3 regions of the Streptomyces sp. NPDC003038 genome follow, and region 3 is predicted to be linked to each of the others. Evidence: riboswitches for the same ligand, from Rfam matches in the RefSeq annotation. Region 3 holds a riboswitch; each other region holds the start of a gene.
The links. A riboswitch is a leader RNA that binds a small molecule or an ion and turns the genes downstream of it on or off. The one in region 3 is predicted to bind cobalamin.

Region 1: linked by a shared signal. The riboswitch ahead of ABZX75_RS20125 (ribonucleoside-diphosphate reductase subunit alpha) and the one ahead of ABZX75_RS15720 (energy-coupling factor ABC transporter permease) in region 3 are both predicted to bind cobalamin.
Region 2: linked by a shared signal. The riboswitch ahead of ABZX75_RS24510 (iron ABC transporter permease) and the one ahead of ABZX75_RS15720 (energy-coupling factor ABC transporter permease) in region 3 are both predicted to bind cobalamin.

The regions. Positions count from the first base shown of each region.
Region 1 is NZ_JBEXNN010000015.1:77,951-83,123, reverse strand. It holds gene ABZX75_RS20140 (carbon starvation CstA family protein) at 1-1,878, shown strand, start outside; gene ABZX75_RS20135 (YbdD/YjiX family protein) at 1,875-2,069, shown strand; partial or broken gene ABZX75_RS20130 (Uma2 family endonuclease) at 2,125-2,745, opposite strand; cobalamin riboswitch at 2,856-2,990, shown strand; gene ABZX75_RS20125 (ribonucleoside-diphosphate reductase subunit alpha) at 3,133-5,173, shown strand, end outside.
Region 2 is NZ_JBEXNN010000022.1:29,173-34,345, reverse strand. It holds gene ABZX75_RS24525 (MFS transporter) at 1-218, shown strand, start outside; gene ABZX75_RS24520 (ABC transporter substrate-binding protein) at 409-1,428, opposite strand; gene ABZX75_RS24515 (ABC transporter ATP-binding protein) at 1,438-2,223, opposite strand; gene ABZX75_RS24510 (iron ABC transporter permease) at 2,223-3,251, opposite strand; cobalamin riboswitch at 3,435-3,592, opposite strand; partial or broken gene ABZX75_RS24505 (transposase) at 4,097-4,626, shown strand; gene ABZX75_RS24500 (DUF6243 family protein) at 4,750-4,965, opposite strand.
Region 3 is NZ_JBEXNN010000010.1:136,100-141,272, reverse strand. It holds gene ABZX75_RS15735 (L-serine ammonia-lyase) at 1-898, shown strand, start outside; gene ABZX75_RS15730 (SsgA family sporulation/cell division regulator) at 1,071-1,478, shown strand; gene ABZX75_RS15725 (hypothetical protein) at 1,614-2,156, shown strand; cobalamin riboswitch at 2,312-2,533, shown strand; gene ABZX75_RS15720 (energy-coupling factor ABC transporter permease) at 2,562-3,257, shown strand; gene ABZX75_RS15715 (energy-coupling factor ABC transporter substrate-binding protein) at 3,257-3,799, shown strand; gene cbiQ (cobalt ECF transporter T component CbiQ) at 3,804-4,553, shown strand; gene ABZX75_RS15705 (ATP-binding cassette domain-containing protein) at 4,550-5,173, shown strand, end outside.

The sequences.
Region 1 (5,173 bases), on a different contig from region 3:
GCCGTCGCCGGCGCCGGCCCGCTCGTCGGTCCCGTGCTCGCCGCGCAGATGGGCTACCTGCCGGGCACCATCTGGATCGTCGTGGGCGTCATCTTCGCGGGCGCCGTCCAGGACATGGTCACGCTCTTCTTCTCCACCCGCCGCGACGGGCGTTCGCTCGGCCAGATGGCCCGTGACGAGATCGGCCCCGTCGGCGGAGCCGCCGCTCTGATCGCCGTGTTCGCCATCATGATCATCCTGCTGGCGGTGCTGGCGCTGGTCATCGTCAACGCGCTGGCGCACTCCCCCTGGGGTGTCTTCTCCATCGCGATGACCATCCCGATCGCCCTCTTCATGGGCGTCTACCTGCGCGTGCTGCGTCCCGGCCGAGTCACCGAGGTCTCCGCCATCGGCGTCGCGCTGCTGCTCTTCGCGATCGTCGCGGGCGGCTGGGTCGCCGAGTCCTCACTGGCCGACACCTTCACCCTGGAGAAGGAGACGCTGGTCATCTGGATGATCGTGTACGGCTTCGTCGCGTCGGTGCTGCCGGTGTGGATGCTGCTCGCGCCCCGCGACTACCTCTCCACCTTCATGAAGGTCGGCACCATCGCACTGCTCGCGGTGGGCGTGGTCGTCGCGATGCCGACGCTGAAGATGCCCGCGGTCACCGACTTCGCGACCCGCGGCGACGGTCCCGTCTTCGCCGGCTCGATGTTCCCCTTCGTCTTCATCACCATCGCGTGCGGGGCCCTGTCCGGCTTCCACTCGCTGGTCTCCTCGGGCACCACCCCGAAGATGATCCAGAAGGAGACCCAGGTCCGGGTCATCGGCTACGGCGCGATGCTGACCGAGTCCTTCGTCGCCGTCATGGCGATGATCGCGGCCTGCATCATCGAGCCCGGCCTGTTCTTCGCGATCAACTCCCCCGGCGGCGTCATCGGCACCACCGTCGAGACCGCCTCGCAAGCGGTGACGAACTTCGGCTTCGCCATCAGCCCGGAGGCCCTCGCACAGGCCGCGAAGGACGTCGAGGAGACCAGCCTGCTCTCCCGTACGGGCGGCGCGCCGACCTTCGCACTCGGAATGGCGGAGATCTTCTCGGCCGTGATCGGCGGCGCCGGGATGAAGGCCTTCTGGTACCACTTCGCCATCATGTTCGAGGCCCTGTTCATCCTGACGACGGTCGACGCGGGCACCCGGGTCGGCCGGTTCATGCTCCAGGACACCCTGGGCAACGTGCACAAGTCCTTCAAGGACGTCAGCTGGAAGCCGGGCGTGTGGCTCGCGAGCGCCATAGTCGTCGGCGGCTGGGGCTACTTCCTGTGGGTCGGCGTCAAGGACCCGCTGGGCGGCATCAACCAGCTCTTCCCGCTGTTCGGCATCGCGAACCAGCTGCTCGCGGCGGTCGCCCTGGCCGTCTGCACCACCCTGCTGATCAAGTCGGGGCGCCTGAAGTGGGCCTGGGTGACCGGTGTTCCGCTGGCGTGGGACGTGGCCGTCACCCTCACCGCCAGCTACCAGAAGATCTTCTCGCAGGACGTACGGGTCGGCTTCTTCGCGCAGCGCGACAAGTACCAGGCGGGCATCGAGGCGGACAAGGTCCTGCCGCCGGCGAAGACGATGGACGAGATGCACACCGTGGTCACCAACGCCACGGTGGACGGTGTGCTGTCGGTGCTGTTCGCGGTCCTGATCATCATCGTGCTGGTGGAGGCGGCCCGGACCTGCTTCAAGGCCATCAGCGCTCCGGAGTCCGTGAAGCTCTCCGAGGTCCCGTGGACCGAGTCGAAGATCATGGCCCCGGCGGGGCTGATCCCGACCGCCGAGGAGAAGGCGGAACTCGCCGCCGCGGGGCTCGACTCGAACGGCGGCCGCGTCAAGGAGCCCGCGGCGTCATGAGCCTGCGCAGCGCGCTGGCGAGGGCCCGGTTCTACGTACGGGAGTTCTCGGGCGAGGCGGCCTACGACCGCTACGTCGCCCACGCCCGCTCCCACGACCCGGACGCGGAGGTCATGACCCGCCGCGCCTTCGAACGCGAGCGTACGGACGCCCGCGAGGCGGACCCCCGCAAGGGCTTCCGCTGCTGCTGAGCCCGCCTGCCTGCACGGAGGGCCCCGCCACATCCGGCGGGTCCCTCCGCTGCGCTCAGCGCACCCAGTCCTTGAGGACCTCGGTCTGGAGCGTGATGCCGACGGGGTCGGGAAGCTTGACTTCCTTGCCGAAGGGGACGGTACGCACAGTCTCGTAGCGCTCGCCATCCGGGTCGCTGTGGACGAGAACCTGGCACTTGAGCCGGTCGATGAGCAGGTACACGGGGATACCGGTCTGCGCATAAGCGCGCGGCTTCTCGATCCGGTCGCGCCGCTCGGTGTCGGAGTCCCACGGGGTCACCTCGACGGCCATCAGGATCGGGCTCGGATCCACCCAGTCGCCCTGCCCCACGAACGCGTCCTCGTGCGCCAGAACCCGTCCGGAATGGCGCGACCCTCCCGGTACCGTTCCGCCTTGATCCCCTGGCCTGGGTGCAGCCAGAACTCCGGGCGGTGCTGCATGCAGATCCGCGTCAGCCACAGAATGATCCGTCCGTGGTCCCCGTCTGGCATGGCCTTGCTCCTCAGCACCCCACCGATGAATTCCAGTCGCGGCCCGCCCCGCGCGCCGTCCCTCGCCCCGCCCCTCGCGCCCCTCCGCCTCGCGGGCCGCTATGCGGGCCAGGTGCTCGAACTCTTCGATCGTCATGTGGGGCCGGTCGGTCATCGCGGTCATGCCTCGCTCGCCTTCCTCGACGGTGCTGTCTCCGACATAGCGGAGAGGTACGCCACAGGGACGGCGCGTCGCGCACGACACAACATGTGGGGGCTACCGCCGGGGGCCGCCCCCACATGTATGCTCAGGGCTGCTGTCGCCGCAGGGGAATCCGGTGCGAATCCGGAACTGTCCCGCAACGGTATGAAGTGCACCCACGGGTGTATCCGCAAGTCCGAGGACCTGCCGACAGCGCACCCGGCTCGACCGAACCGGGTGCCGATACGTCCGGGCCTCGCGGTTGGGCCGGTGGACGCCATGCGGTGTACGCGTACCTGCCACGCCCGCATGCGCTGCCTCGCGCCCCGCCCCGCCGATGACCGGGCCGAGTGAGGGAGAGCTCCCCCCGTGACCATCGCGCCCACCGCACCGCGCGCCGCGTCCGACCCGTCCGAAACGCAAGGTCCCGGGGCCTCGCTGCTGCGCACCCTCACCGAGCTGACCGCCGACCTCCCCGACACCGACCCGGGCCGGGTCGCCGCCGCCGCGCTGCGCGGCCGCAGCTCCGTCGCCGACGAGGCCGAACTGCGCGGCCTGGCCACCGAGGCGGCCGCCGGCCTGATCTCCGAGGACCCGGCGTACTCCCGGCTCGCCGCCCGCCTGCTGACGCTGGCCGTCGCCGACGAGGCCGTCGGCCAGGGCGCCACCTCCTTCTCCGCCTCCGTGGAGGTCGGCCACCGCGAGGGGCTCATCGCCGACCGCACGGCCGCGTTCGTACGGACCCACGCCGGCCGCCTCGACGCGCTGGTCGAGCACACGCTCGCCGAGGGCGCCGACGACCGCTTCGGCTTCTTCGGCCTGCGCACCCTGCACAGCCGCTACCTGCTGCGCCACCCCCTCACCCGCCAGGTCATCGAGACCCCGCAGTACTTCATGCTGCGCGTGGCCTGTGGCCTCGCCGCGGACGACGGCGTGGCCGCCGTGGAGGAAGTGGCCTCGCTGTACCGGCTGATGAGCCGCCTCGACTACCTGCCCTCCTCCCCCACCCTCTTCAACTCCGGCACCCGGCACCCGCAGATGTCCTCCTGCTACCTGCTGGACTCCCCGCTGGACGAGCTCGACTCGATCTACGACCGCTACCACCAGGTCGCACGCCTCTCCAAGCACGCCGGCGGCATCGGCCTCTCGTACTCCCGCATCCGCGCCCGCGGTTCCCTGATCCGCGGCACCAACGGCCACTCCAACGGCATCGTCCCGTTCCTGAAGACCCTCGACGCCTCCGTCGCCGCGGTGAACCAGGGCGGCCGCCGCAAGGGCGCCGCCGCCGTCTACCTGGAGACCTGGCACGCGGACATCGAGGAGTTCCTGGAACTGCGCGACAACACCGGTGAGGACCAGCGCCGTACGCACAACCTGAACCTGGCCCACTGGGTGCCGGACGAGTTCATGCGCCGCGTGAACGCCGACGCCGACTGGTCGCTGTTCTCCCCGGCCGACGTGCCCGAGCTGGTCGACCTGTGGGGCGACGAGTTCGACGCCGCCTACCGCAAGGCCGAGGCCGCCGGGCTGGCCCGCAAGTCCATGCCCGCCCGCGAGCTGTACGGCCGGATGATGCGCACCCTCGCGCAGACCGGCCAGGGCTGGATGACCTTCAAGGACGCCTCCAACCGCACGGCTAACCAGACCGCCGAGCCGGGCACGGTCGTGCACTCCTCGAACCTGTGCACCGAGATCCTGGAGGTCACCAACGACGGCGAGACCGCCGTCTGCAACCTCGGCTCGGTCAACCTCGGGGCCTTCGTGCTGACAGGGGCCGGGGACGGGCGGGAGGGGATGGACTGGGAGCGCCTCGACGAGACCGTCCGTACCGCCGTGACCTTCCTCGACCGGGTCGTGGACATCAACTTCTACCCGACCGAGCAGGCCGGGCGCTCCAACTCCCGCTGGCGCCCGGTGGGCCTGGGCGCGATGGGCCTCCAGGACGTCTTCTTCAAGCTGCGGCTGCCCTTCGACTCCGCCGAGGCGAAGGCCCTGTCCACGAAGATCGCCGAGCGCATCATGCTCGCCGCCTACGAGGCCTCCGCGGACCTCGCCGAGCGCAGCGGCCCGCTCCCGGCCTGGGCCGAGACCCGTACAGCGCGCGGCGTCCTGCACCCCGACCACTACGAGGGCGTCGAGCAGCACTGGCCCGAGCGCTGGGACGCGCTGCGCGCCCGCATCGCGAAGACCGGCATGCGCAACTCGCTGCTCCTCGCCATCGCCCCGACCGCGACGATCGCCTCGATCGCGGGCGTGTACGAGTGCATCGAGCCGCAGGTCTCCAACCTCTTCAAGCGCGAGACGCTGAGCGGTGAGTTCCTCCAGGTCAACGCCTACCTGGTGGACGAGCTGAAGAAGCTCGGCGTGTGGGACGCCCAGACCCGCGAGGCGCTGCGCGACGCCAGCGGCT
Region 2 (5,173 bases), on a different contig from region 3:
CGCTGCTGGTACGACGCTGCGGCTCGCTGCGCGGCACGGCGCTGAGCCTCAACGCGGCCGGGATGAGTTTCGGTGTGTTCCTGGGTGCGGGCCTCGGCGGTGTCGGTCTCTCGCTCGGCGGATACCCGGGTACGGCCGCGGCGCTGGGCGGTCTGACCCTCGTCGCCCTCCTCTTCGCCCGGGCGGCCGCGCGGTCCGCCCGCGGAGCGGAGGGGTAAGGGAGTCGGAGTCCGTTGTGACGGGAGGGGCGAAGCCGGGCGAGCGCATGCCACGTCAGCGCGCTCGGTCGTCCGGGCGCTCGGTCGTCCGGGCGCTCGCCGAGGGCGCCGACTTCGCTGTGGCTCCCGGTCACGGAGCGGCCGATGGCCGGTGCCCGGGAAGGGCGCCAGCCATCGGCCCGGTGTGCTGTCACCGGATCAGATTCCGCAAATCGGCGGCGAGCGAAGCGATCGCCGCGGGGTTGCGTGGGCTCTCCACCAGCTCCGCGTAGTCAAGGACGACGATACGGTCGTGCTTGATCGCCGAGACGTCCGCGAGCGGTGGGTAGGACTTCAGGAACTTCTTCTTCTCCTCGGCGCCGGTGTCCCCGTAGTCGTTGATCACGATCACTTCGGGGTCCCGCTCGACGACGGTCTCCCAACCGACGGTGGTCCAGCTGTCCTTGAGGTCCTTCATGACGTGGTCGCCGCCCGCCTTGGTGATGATGTCGTGCGGCCCCGCGTACGCACCTGACGTGAAGGGCCTGTCGCGGCCGTCGTCGTAGAGGAAGACGCGGGGCCGGTCGGCTCCCTTCGGGGCCGTCGCCTCCGCTTCGGTCACCTCCTTCCGGAACTTCGCGATGAGGGCTTCGGCTCGGTCCTCGACGTCGAAGAGCTTCCCGAGATTCCGCAGGTCGGTGTAGAGCGCCTCGAGCGGCGGCATCACACCACGTGCCTTGTCCCTTCCGTTGCGGCAGGACTCGGTCAGCAGATACGAGCCGATACCGACCTTCTCCAGCTCTGCGGGGGTGAAGCCTTCCGCCTCGTTGAAGCCGTAGTTCCAGCCCGCGAACACCAGATCCGCGCGGGCGTCGAGGACCAGCTCCTTGTTGATCGTCTTCTTCGACAGCCACTTCGTCTTCTGATAGGCGTCCTTCCAGGGGACGGAGTCGAGATCGCCCTTGTCGTCGGGCATCACATAGCCCGCCATACGGTCCTCCAGGCCGAGCGCGAACATGATCTCGGTGATGCCGACGTCATTGGTGACCACGCGCTCCGGGGCCGCGCCATAGGTCTTCTTCTGACCGCAGTTCTCGATGGTCACGGGATAGTGGCCGCCTGCCTTGGCCTGACCGTCCCCGATGTCGCGGGAGGTGACCTCGGCGCCGCAGCCGGTGAGGGTCAGAGCAGCGGCGAGCGCGAGAGCGGCGGGGCGTACGAGCGAGGGCATGCGGGCTCCTTAAGGGGCGGGCTGAGCGGGCGGGAGTCGGTCGAAGAGCAGGTGCAGGGCCCCGGACTCGGGGTGCGGCACGCGGTGCGCCCGTACGCCGAAGACCTCGGCCAGCAGTTCGGTCGTGAGCACCTCGTACGGAGCGCCGGAGGCGACGATCCGGCCGTGCTCGATGACGTAGAGCAGGTCGCAGTGGACGGCGGCGAGGTTGAGGTCGTGGAGTGCGGTGAGTACGGTGAGCCGGCTGCCACGCACCAGGGACAGCACTTCCAACTGTTGTGCGACGTCGAGGTGGTTGGTGGGCTCGTCCAGTACGAGCACCTGCGGCTGCTGGGCCAGCGCGCGGGCAATCAGGACCCGCTGCTTCTCCCCGCCCGAGAGCGTGAGGAAGCCGCGGTCGGCCAGGTGTCCGGCCCCGACCCGCGCCAGCGCGGCCTCGCACGCCTGCCGGTCCCCGGCGGTGGTGCGGGCCGTCGCACTCTGGTGCGGCAGCCGTCCCATCGCCACGACCTCGGTGACCGTGAAGTCGAACTCGGCGACCGACTCCTGGGGAAGCGCGGCCAGCCGGCGCGCGCCTTCGCGCGCGCTCATCGCGTGCAGGTCCTCCCCGCCGAGCCGGACCGTACCGGCCGTGGGGCGCAACGCCCGGTAGATGCAGCGCAGCAGGCTGGACTTGCCGCTGCCGTTGGGTCCGACCAGCCCGACGAGCTGCCCGCCGCCCACCCGCAGGGTGACGTCCTCGACCAGCCGCGCGCCCGCGGTCTCGACCGTCAGTTCATCGATGTCGATCCGCATCACGCGCCTCCGAAGGTGTACGAGCGGCGGCTCATCAGCAGGACGAAGCACGGCACGCCGATGACCGCGGTCAGTACGCCCACCGGCAGTTCGGTCGGTGCCATCACGACGCGGGAGAGGATGTCCACCCAGATCATCAGGACCGCGCCCGCCAGCGGTGCGACGGCCAGCACCCGGCGGTGATCGGCGCCGACCAGCATGCGTACGCCGTGGGGAACCATCAGTCCTACGAAGCCGATCGCACCACTGACGGCCACCACGGCCCCGGTGACGGCCGCGCAGACCACGAAGAGCTCCTTGCGCAGCCGCCCCGCGTCCACGCCCAGCGCGGCCGCCGTCTCGTCGCCCATGGCGAGCGCGTTCAGCCGGCGCGCCGACAGCGTGAGATGAACGAGGCCGGCGAGCACGGCACCCGCGGCAATGGGCAGGGACGCCCAGTTGGCCCCGCCGAGACTGCCGAGCAGCCACATCATCGCGGAGCGGGCCGCCTCACCGCGCTCGGCCGCGAACACCATGAACGTGGTGACGGCCGAGAAGCCGTAGTACATCGCGCTGCCCGTGAGGACCAGCCGCATCGGGGTCAGACCACGAGCGGTGCGGGCGATCGCGTACACCAGCATCATGGCGAGGAGCGCGGAGAGGAACGCGGCGGTGGACAGCGCCCAGATACCGAGCGCGCCCAGCGCACCGAAGAGCATGACGGCATTGGCACCGACGGCCGCGCCCGAGGAGATGCCGAGGACGAACGGGTCGGCCAGCGCGTTGCGGACCATGGCCTGCACGGCGACGCCGATGGCCGAGAGCCCTGCGCCGACGACCGCGGCCAGCAGGGCTCGCGGGAAGCGCAGTTCCCACACGATGGTGTACGCCGACACCTCGTCGGGGGCTATCGATCCGCCCGTCAGCCCCGACCAGAGATGGCGCAGCACCTCGCCCCAGGAGAGTCCGGAGGCACCCATCCCCGCCCCGCAGGCGACGGAGAGCGCCAGCGCGGCGCACAGGGCGGCGAGAAGAGGTGGCAGTGGCACGCGCCTTGGCGGCGCCGGCACGGTGCCCGTTCGGGGAGCGTGCGGCGGCGCGGCGGTGCTGCTGTGTTCGACGGGTATGGCCACGGGCGGATCGCTTTCGCCTCGGGCCGTGCCACACGCCAAGGGAGCGGACCGCGACGCGGTGCGTCCGGCGCAGCACCCTCTCGCAGTCCACGGCGAGTTGTCAGGAGCCTTCACCGCCGCGGGTAATCGGGCTCACGGGGACGGACCTGCGTACAGGTTCGTCACTCCGCCTACCGTTGCGGGTCAGCGCCGGACTTCCACCGGACTTCCCCCGCGGGGCGTGTGCAGCTTAGCGCGCTGCTCGCACGGCGTTGTGATCGGCGGCGGTGTTGGCTCAGGAGTCGCCGGGGCACCGTCGGCCGGAGACGGCCTCGCCGGTGTTCGCGAAGAAGCCGGCAGCGGATGGAAGGCGCCACGAAGGCTGTCGCTGAGCGGCCGGGCAGCCCCGGTCCTTCCGGGCGCACGTGTCCTGCGACGACGTGCCCGACGAGCCGTTCACGTCGGCGGGCCGCTCCGGTCGTCCGGCCGCCGCACGTGCCGGTCGGTCAGCGGTGATCGCGCGCGGGGGACGCATGCTCAGCGCCTTCCCCCGCACCGTGGTCGACCGCGGCGACAGGGCCGCCATCCGACACGCGCGTGCGAAGTCGGCGCCCTGTTCGGGATCCCCGCCACTGCTCTCGCCGCCACGCCCGGACGTCGCGAGCCTCAGCCGCCGCACCCGCGGAGCCGGACGGCTTCGGGGATGTCGAGGACGCGGAGCATTCACGGGTGCCATGCCTCCGCTGTCAGCCGGTAGCGGTGCAAGTTGTGTAGCAGGGCGGGTGCTGATCCTGGACAGAACCCTGGTACCGACACGGGACCACAGCGTGGCGGAGCAGTCCGAGAACTACCGCTACTCCACCAACCATCAGGTCGTCATCGACGCCGACTCACGCCTTGTCGTCTCCGTTGGCCGGCCCGTGCCCGGGAACCGCAACGACTGCAAGGCATGGGAACTGTCCGGAGCCAAGGACCGGTCGGCAACACCACCGTGATCGCAGATGACGGCTACCGCGGCACCGGTCTGATCATCCCGCACCGCCGAGAACGCGGCCGGATCGAGCTGCCAGCCTGGCAGGAAGCCCACAGCGCCTCCCACCGCAAAGTCCGCGCCCGAGTCAAGCACACCTTCGCCCGCATGAAGACCTGGAAGATCCTCCGCGACTGCCGCCTCAAAGGCGACGGCGTCCACCACGCCATGCTTGGCATCGCACGACTGCACAATCTCGCCCTCGCCGGATGGACAAACGGGCGGATCAGCAACCGACCTCGCCCGCAACGGTTCGAAGATCAGTTACGGGACAACCCATAGAGAGCTGAACGGGACCGGCCGCGCCCGGTACGGCAGCAGAGCCCCCGTACGGCAGCAGGGCTCGGACCGCGCGTCGCGGTCCGAGCCCTGCCCCGTGCGGTGCCGCCCTGCGGCGGCGGGGCGTCAGCTCTGTGCGGTGTCGTCGCCCGCCTGCCCGGCGCCCTCAGCTGCGCCTGCCTTCTCGCGCATCTTGCGCGCCAGCTCCGCCTTCTGCTCGGCTGCACCCTGGCGGTCGAGGTTGCGGTGCGGACCGTTGTTCTGCCGTTCGGCACGGGACAGCCTCTTGCGCTGGCCGCCGCCCATGCCCACGGGGTTGTTGATGTTCTTGCTCACGGTCACGGATTCTCCCGGTAATGATGTGAAATGATCTACGGATTCATCGGTGGGGGACGGGTGGCGACGTCGAAGGACGTCAGCAGCGGCCCATCACGCTCTCACTCGTGAATCGGCGTCTGGAAGAACATGACAAAGACGTTACCCGGTTCCGTCGGCCCCGCACACCAACCTTTTCGCCGCCTCGGCGTCGGCCGGGCCTTCGGCGAGCGCC
Region 3 (5,173 bases):
CGCGGTCGGCGAGGACCGGATCAAGCTCGACGACACCGAGCTGAAGTACCCCTTCCGCTCCGGCGACGAGATGCTCCGCCTCGCGAACGAGACCGGCCTGTCCATCTCCTCCCTGATGCTGGAGAACGAGAAGGCCTGGCGCACGGAGGAGGAGATCCGCGAGGGCCTCCTGGAGATCTGGCGCGTCATGCAGGCCTGCGTCGCGCGCGGCATGTCCACCGAGGGCATCCTCCCCGGTGGCCTGCGCGTCAAGCGCCGGGCCGCCTCCACGGCGCGCCAGCTGCGCACCGAGGGCGACCCGATGATGCACCGCAGCGAGTGGGCGACGATCTACGCCATGGCGGTCAACGAGGAGAACGCGGCGGGCGGCCGCGTCGTCACCGCGCCCACGAACGGCGCGGCGGGCGTCCTGCCGGCGGTGCTGCACTACTACATGAACTTCGTGCCGGGCGCGGACGAGGACGGCGTGGTCCGCTTCCTCCTCGCCGCGGGCGCGATCGGCATGCTGTTCAAGGAGAACGCCTCGATCTCCGGCGCCGAGGTCGGCTGCCAGGGCGAGGTCGGCTCGGCCTGCTCGATGGCGGCCGGCGCCCTCGCCGAGGTCCTGGGCGGCACCCCGGAGCAGGTCGAGAACGCGGCCGAGATCGGCATGGAACACAACCTCGGCCTCACCTGCGACCCGGTCGGCGGCCTGGTCCAGATCCCCTGCATCGAGCGCAACGGCATGGCGGCCGTCAAGGCGGTCACCGCCGCCAAGATGGCGATGCGCGGCGACGGCAGCCACAAGGTCTCCCTCGACAAGGTCATCAAGACCATGAAGGAGACGGGCGCGGATATGAAGGTCAAGTACAAGGAGACGGCCCGCGGCGGCCTCGCGGTCAACGTCATCGAGTGCTGATCCCGGACATGTGACCCGCAGGGCCCGGCGTACGCGTCGGGCCCTTCGGCATGTGGGGAAGTTCAACGGCCCTCGGCCGAGGACGTCCGGCCCGACGGGGTAGGGGCGGGCGGTGGGTCAGCTTGCCCGAGGGGCGTGTGGAATCCCCACGCCGAGAGAGAGGTACACCTCCGTGGCCGTCACCGAACACCGCGTCCTTCCGCTCCGGTTGGAGGACATACCCGCCTACATCCCGATACGCGGAGCCTTCACCTACCGGACCGACCGGCCCTACGAGGTGTCCCTCGACCTCCAGGGGGCCGGGATCCATCTGGCGCACTGGGTGTTCTCCCGCGACCTGCTGCTCGACGGGGAGACCTGTGCCAGCGGCGAGGGCGACATACAGGTCTGGCCACGACGGCAGGGCACCGAGCCGCGGATCTACCTCGCCTTCGGCAACGGCGAGCAGAACTGTGTGGTCTCCGCGCGGGCCAAGGACGTGCACGGGCTGTGCCGCCGGCTCACGACGCTCGTCCCGCGCGGCCAGGAGCGGCGGCACTACGACCTCGACGCCGAGCTGAGCGCACTGCTGGCCCGCTGAGGCGTGCCTCCCGGCCGGCGAGGTCCGCGAAACACGCCCCCGTTATCACGGCGGGCCAGTGCAACCGCGGACCGGCGCCGGGTGTCTCTACAGGTGACAACATTGTCCCCGTCTCTGGAGAATCGGGGGGACGTCATGAACCACCCACGTCGTCTACGTCGCCGGCAGATCGTGGCCCTGGCCACGGGTGCCCTGCTCACCGCCGGGCTTGCGCTCGCCGCACCGGGCTCCGCCGCCGCGAACACCGCCGCCGGCACCACTCGTGCCCAGGCCCAGACCCAGACCCCGCTCGTCGTCAATGCCCGCTGGGGCGGTCACTGCACGTTCGACCGGATCGTCATCGACCTGCAGGGATACGTCCCCGGGTACACCGTCACCCCCGTCCCGCAGCTGTACTACGACGGGTCCGGCCATCCCGTCCCGCTGGCCGGGAAGTACTTCCTGGAGATCCGCCTGAATCCCGCCGCCGCGCACACCGAGGAGGGGCAGAACGTCTACCAGGGCCCCCGGCTGCAGAAGATCTACCTGAGCAAGCTCAAGGGAATCGCCTTCACCGGCGACTACGAGGGGTACGTGACCTTCGGCGCGGCCTTCGACACCAAGCCCGCGTACTCCACCATGGTCCTGCACGCGCCCGAGCGGCTCGTCGTGGACATCGCGCACCCGAACGTCTGCTGAGAACACTCCGACGACCGGCAGGGACCGCCCGGGCCCTGCCGGTCTTCGCCATGGGGAGACCGGAGCGGGCAGCTCGCGCCCCTCGCCGGAGCGCCGGCGGGCGCGGGCGTGCTCGGCGCGCGTACGCTGCGCGGCCACGCCCGCACGCGGGTCGGTTTGTTACCGGTCCGCGCGGCCGACTAGGGTCAGCGGGCCTTGGTGTTCGGGAAACCGGTGAGAAACCGGTGCGGCCCTCGCCACTGTGATCGGGAAGTCCGGCTCCACTCCTGCGGGAAAGCCACTGGGAACGCGCGGGAAACCGTACGGCCCCGGGAAGGCGGAGCACCGGGCATCAGCACCCGTGAGCCAGGAGACCGGCCGGGGCGCGTTGTCCATCCACGAGGTGCTGGAGAGGTCTCCCTACTCATGCATATAGCCGAGGGGTTTCTACCCCCCTTGCACGCGGTCGCCTGGGGCGCCGCGTCCGCTCCCTTCGTCGTCCACGGTGTCCGCGCCCTCACCCGCGAGGTGAAGGCCAATCCGGAGAGCACGCTGCTGCTCGGGGCGTCCGGAGCGTTCACCTTCGTCCTGTCCGCGCTGAAGATTCCCTCGGTGACGGGCAGTTGCTCCCACCCCACCGGCACGGGGCTCGGGGCGATCCTGTTCCGGCCGCCGATCATGGCCGTACTCGGCACGATCACCCTCCTCTTCCAGGCGCTGCTGCTCGCGCACGGCGGGCTGACCACGCTCGGCGCCAACGTCTTCTCGATGGCCGTCGCCGGGCCCTGGGCGGGCTACGGGATCTACCGGCTGCTCCGCCGGTTCGGCCTGCCGCTGATGGTGACCGTCTTCTTCGGCGCCTTCTTCGCCGACCTGGTCACCTACTGCGTCACCAGCGTCCAGCTGGCGCTGGCCTTCCCCGACCCGGGTACGGGATTCGCGGGCGCGCTCGCCAAGTTCGGCGGGATCTTCGCGGTCACACAGATCCCGCTCGCGGTGAGCGAGGGGCTGCTCACCGTCCTCGTGATGCGGCTGCTGATGCAGTCCAGCAGGTCGGACCTGGTCCGTCTCGGGGTCGCGAAGCTCACCCAGGGCAGGACGAAGCCGGAGGCGACGGTCTGATGACGAAGAACGCGAAGATCAACACCCTGTTGCTGCTCCTGGTGGCGGCGCTGGCCGTGCTCCCGCTCGCGCTGGGGATGGGCGAGGGCAAGGAGGAGCCTTTCGCGGGCGCCGACGCCGAGGCGGAGGCGGCCATCACCGAGTTGAAGCCGGATTACGAGCCCTGGTTCTCGCCTCTGTACGAACCGCCGTCCGGCGAGATCGAGTCCGCGCTGTTCGCGCTTCAGGCGGCGCTCGGCGCGGGCGTGCTCGCGTACTACTTCGGCGTCCGCAAGGGCCGTCGCCAGGGCGCCGCCATCGCCGCCGCGGGCCTGGCGAGCCAGGACGGGGCCGCCCCCGCGGCCGGTGCCGGTCCGGCCGCTCCGGTGACCGGGCCCGGGTCCGCGCCGGATCCGGACGGGGTCGCCCCCGCGGGCCTGGCCGGCTCGGCCGCGGCGCCGACCTCCGCTCCGGCAACGGCAACCGCGCCCGCTGTCGGTCCCGCCGGTGCGGCGAAGGGGCCCGGGGCCTCCCCCGCATCGCCCACCGCGCCGGAGGCGTAGGGCGGTGCTGCCGATCGACGTGGCGGCGCACAGCAGTCGCTGGCGCCGCCGCCACCCGTTGGAGAAGGCCCTGCTGGGTCTGGGGCTGACGGTCACCGCGGTGTGCCTGCCGCCCTGGCCCGGCGGACCACTCGTCGCCGCGGCCACCCTCGCGCTGCTCCTCGGACCCGCCGGGGTGGCCGGGCGGCAGCTGTGGCGGGCCTTCCGGATCCCGCTCGGCTTCTGCTTCACCGGGGCGGCGCCGCTGCTGTTCGCCGTGGGCGGCCCGGCGGGGCTCGTCTCGCTGGCCCCCGACGGCCCCCGGCACGCGGGTGAACTGCTGCTGCGCACCTCGGCGGCCTCGCTCGGCGTGCTGCTGTTCGCCTTCACGACGCCGGTCTCGGACGTGCTGCCGAGGCTGGTCCGGGCGGGGGTCCCGGCCCCGGTGGTGGACGTGGCCCTGGTCATGTACCGGATCGGGTTCCTGCTGCTCGACTCCCTCACGCAGATCCGCCGCGCCCAGGCGGCCCGCCTGGGGCACGCGGGCCGCGCGGCGGCGTGGCGTTCCCTGGCCGGGCTCGCGGCGACCGCCTTCGTACGGGCCTTCGACCGCGCGGCCCGGCTCCAGGCGGGTCTGGCCGGGCGCGGCTACGACGGCGCGCTGCGCGTGCTCGTACCCGAGGCGGCGCTGTCCTGGCGGTTCCTGACCGGGTCCGCCGCCCTGCTGACCACGCTGGTCGCATCCACTCTCGCCCTGAAGGAGCTGTATCCGTGAGTCCGTTGGTGGAACTGGTGGGCGCGGGCTACGCGTACGAGGACGGGCCTCCGGTGCTGTCCGGCGTGGACTTCGGGATCGCGCCGGGCCGGGCCCTGGTCCTGCTGGGCCGCAACGGCAGCGGCAAGACCACGCTGATGCGGCTGCTGAGCGGGGGCCTGCGGCCGGTTTCCGGCGCGCTGCGCCTCGACGGCGCGGCGGTGACGTACGACCGGGCCGGTCTGACCCGGCTGCGGACGGCGGTGCAGCTGGTCGTGCAGGACCCGGACGACCAGCTGTTCGCGGCCTCGGTGGAACAGGACGTGTCCTTCGGGCCGTTGAACCTGGGCCTGTCCGCCGCGGAGGTACGCGCCCGGGTGGACTCGGCGCTGGCCGCGCTGGACATCACGGCGCTGCGGGACCGCCCGACCCACCTCCTCTCATACGGGCAGCGCAAGCGCGCGGCGATCGCGGGTGCGGTGGCGATGGCGCCGCGCGTGCTGATCCTCGACGAGCCGACGGCCGGGCTCGATCCGGACGGCCAGGAGCGCCTGCTGGAGGTCCTGGCGGGCCTTCGGTCGGCGGGGACCACGGTGGTGATGGCCACGCACGACGTGGACCTGGCCGTGCGGTGGGCCGAC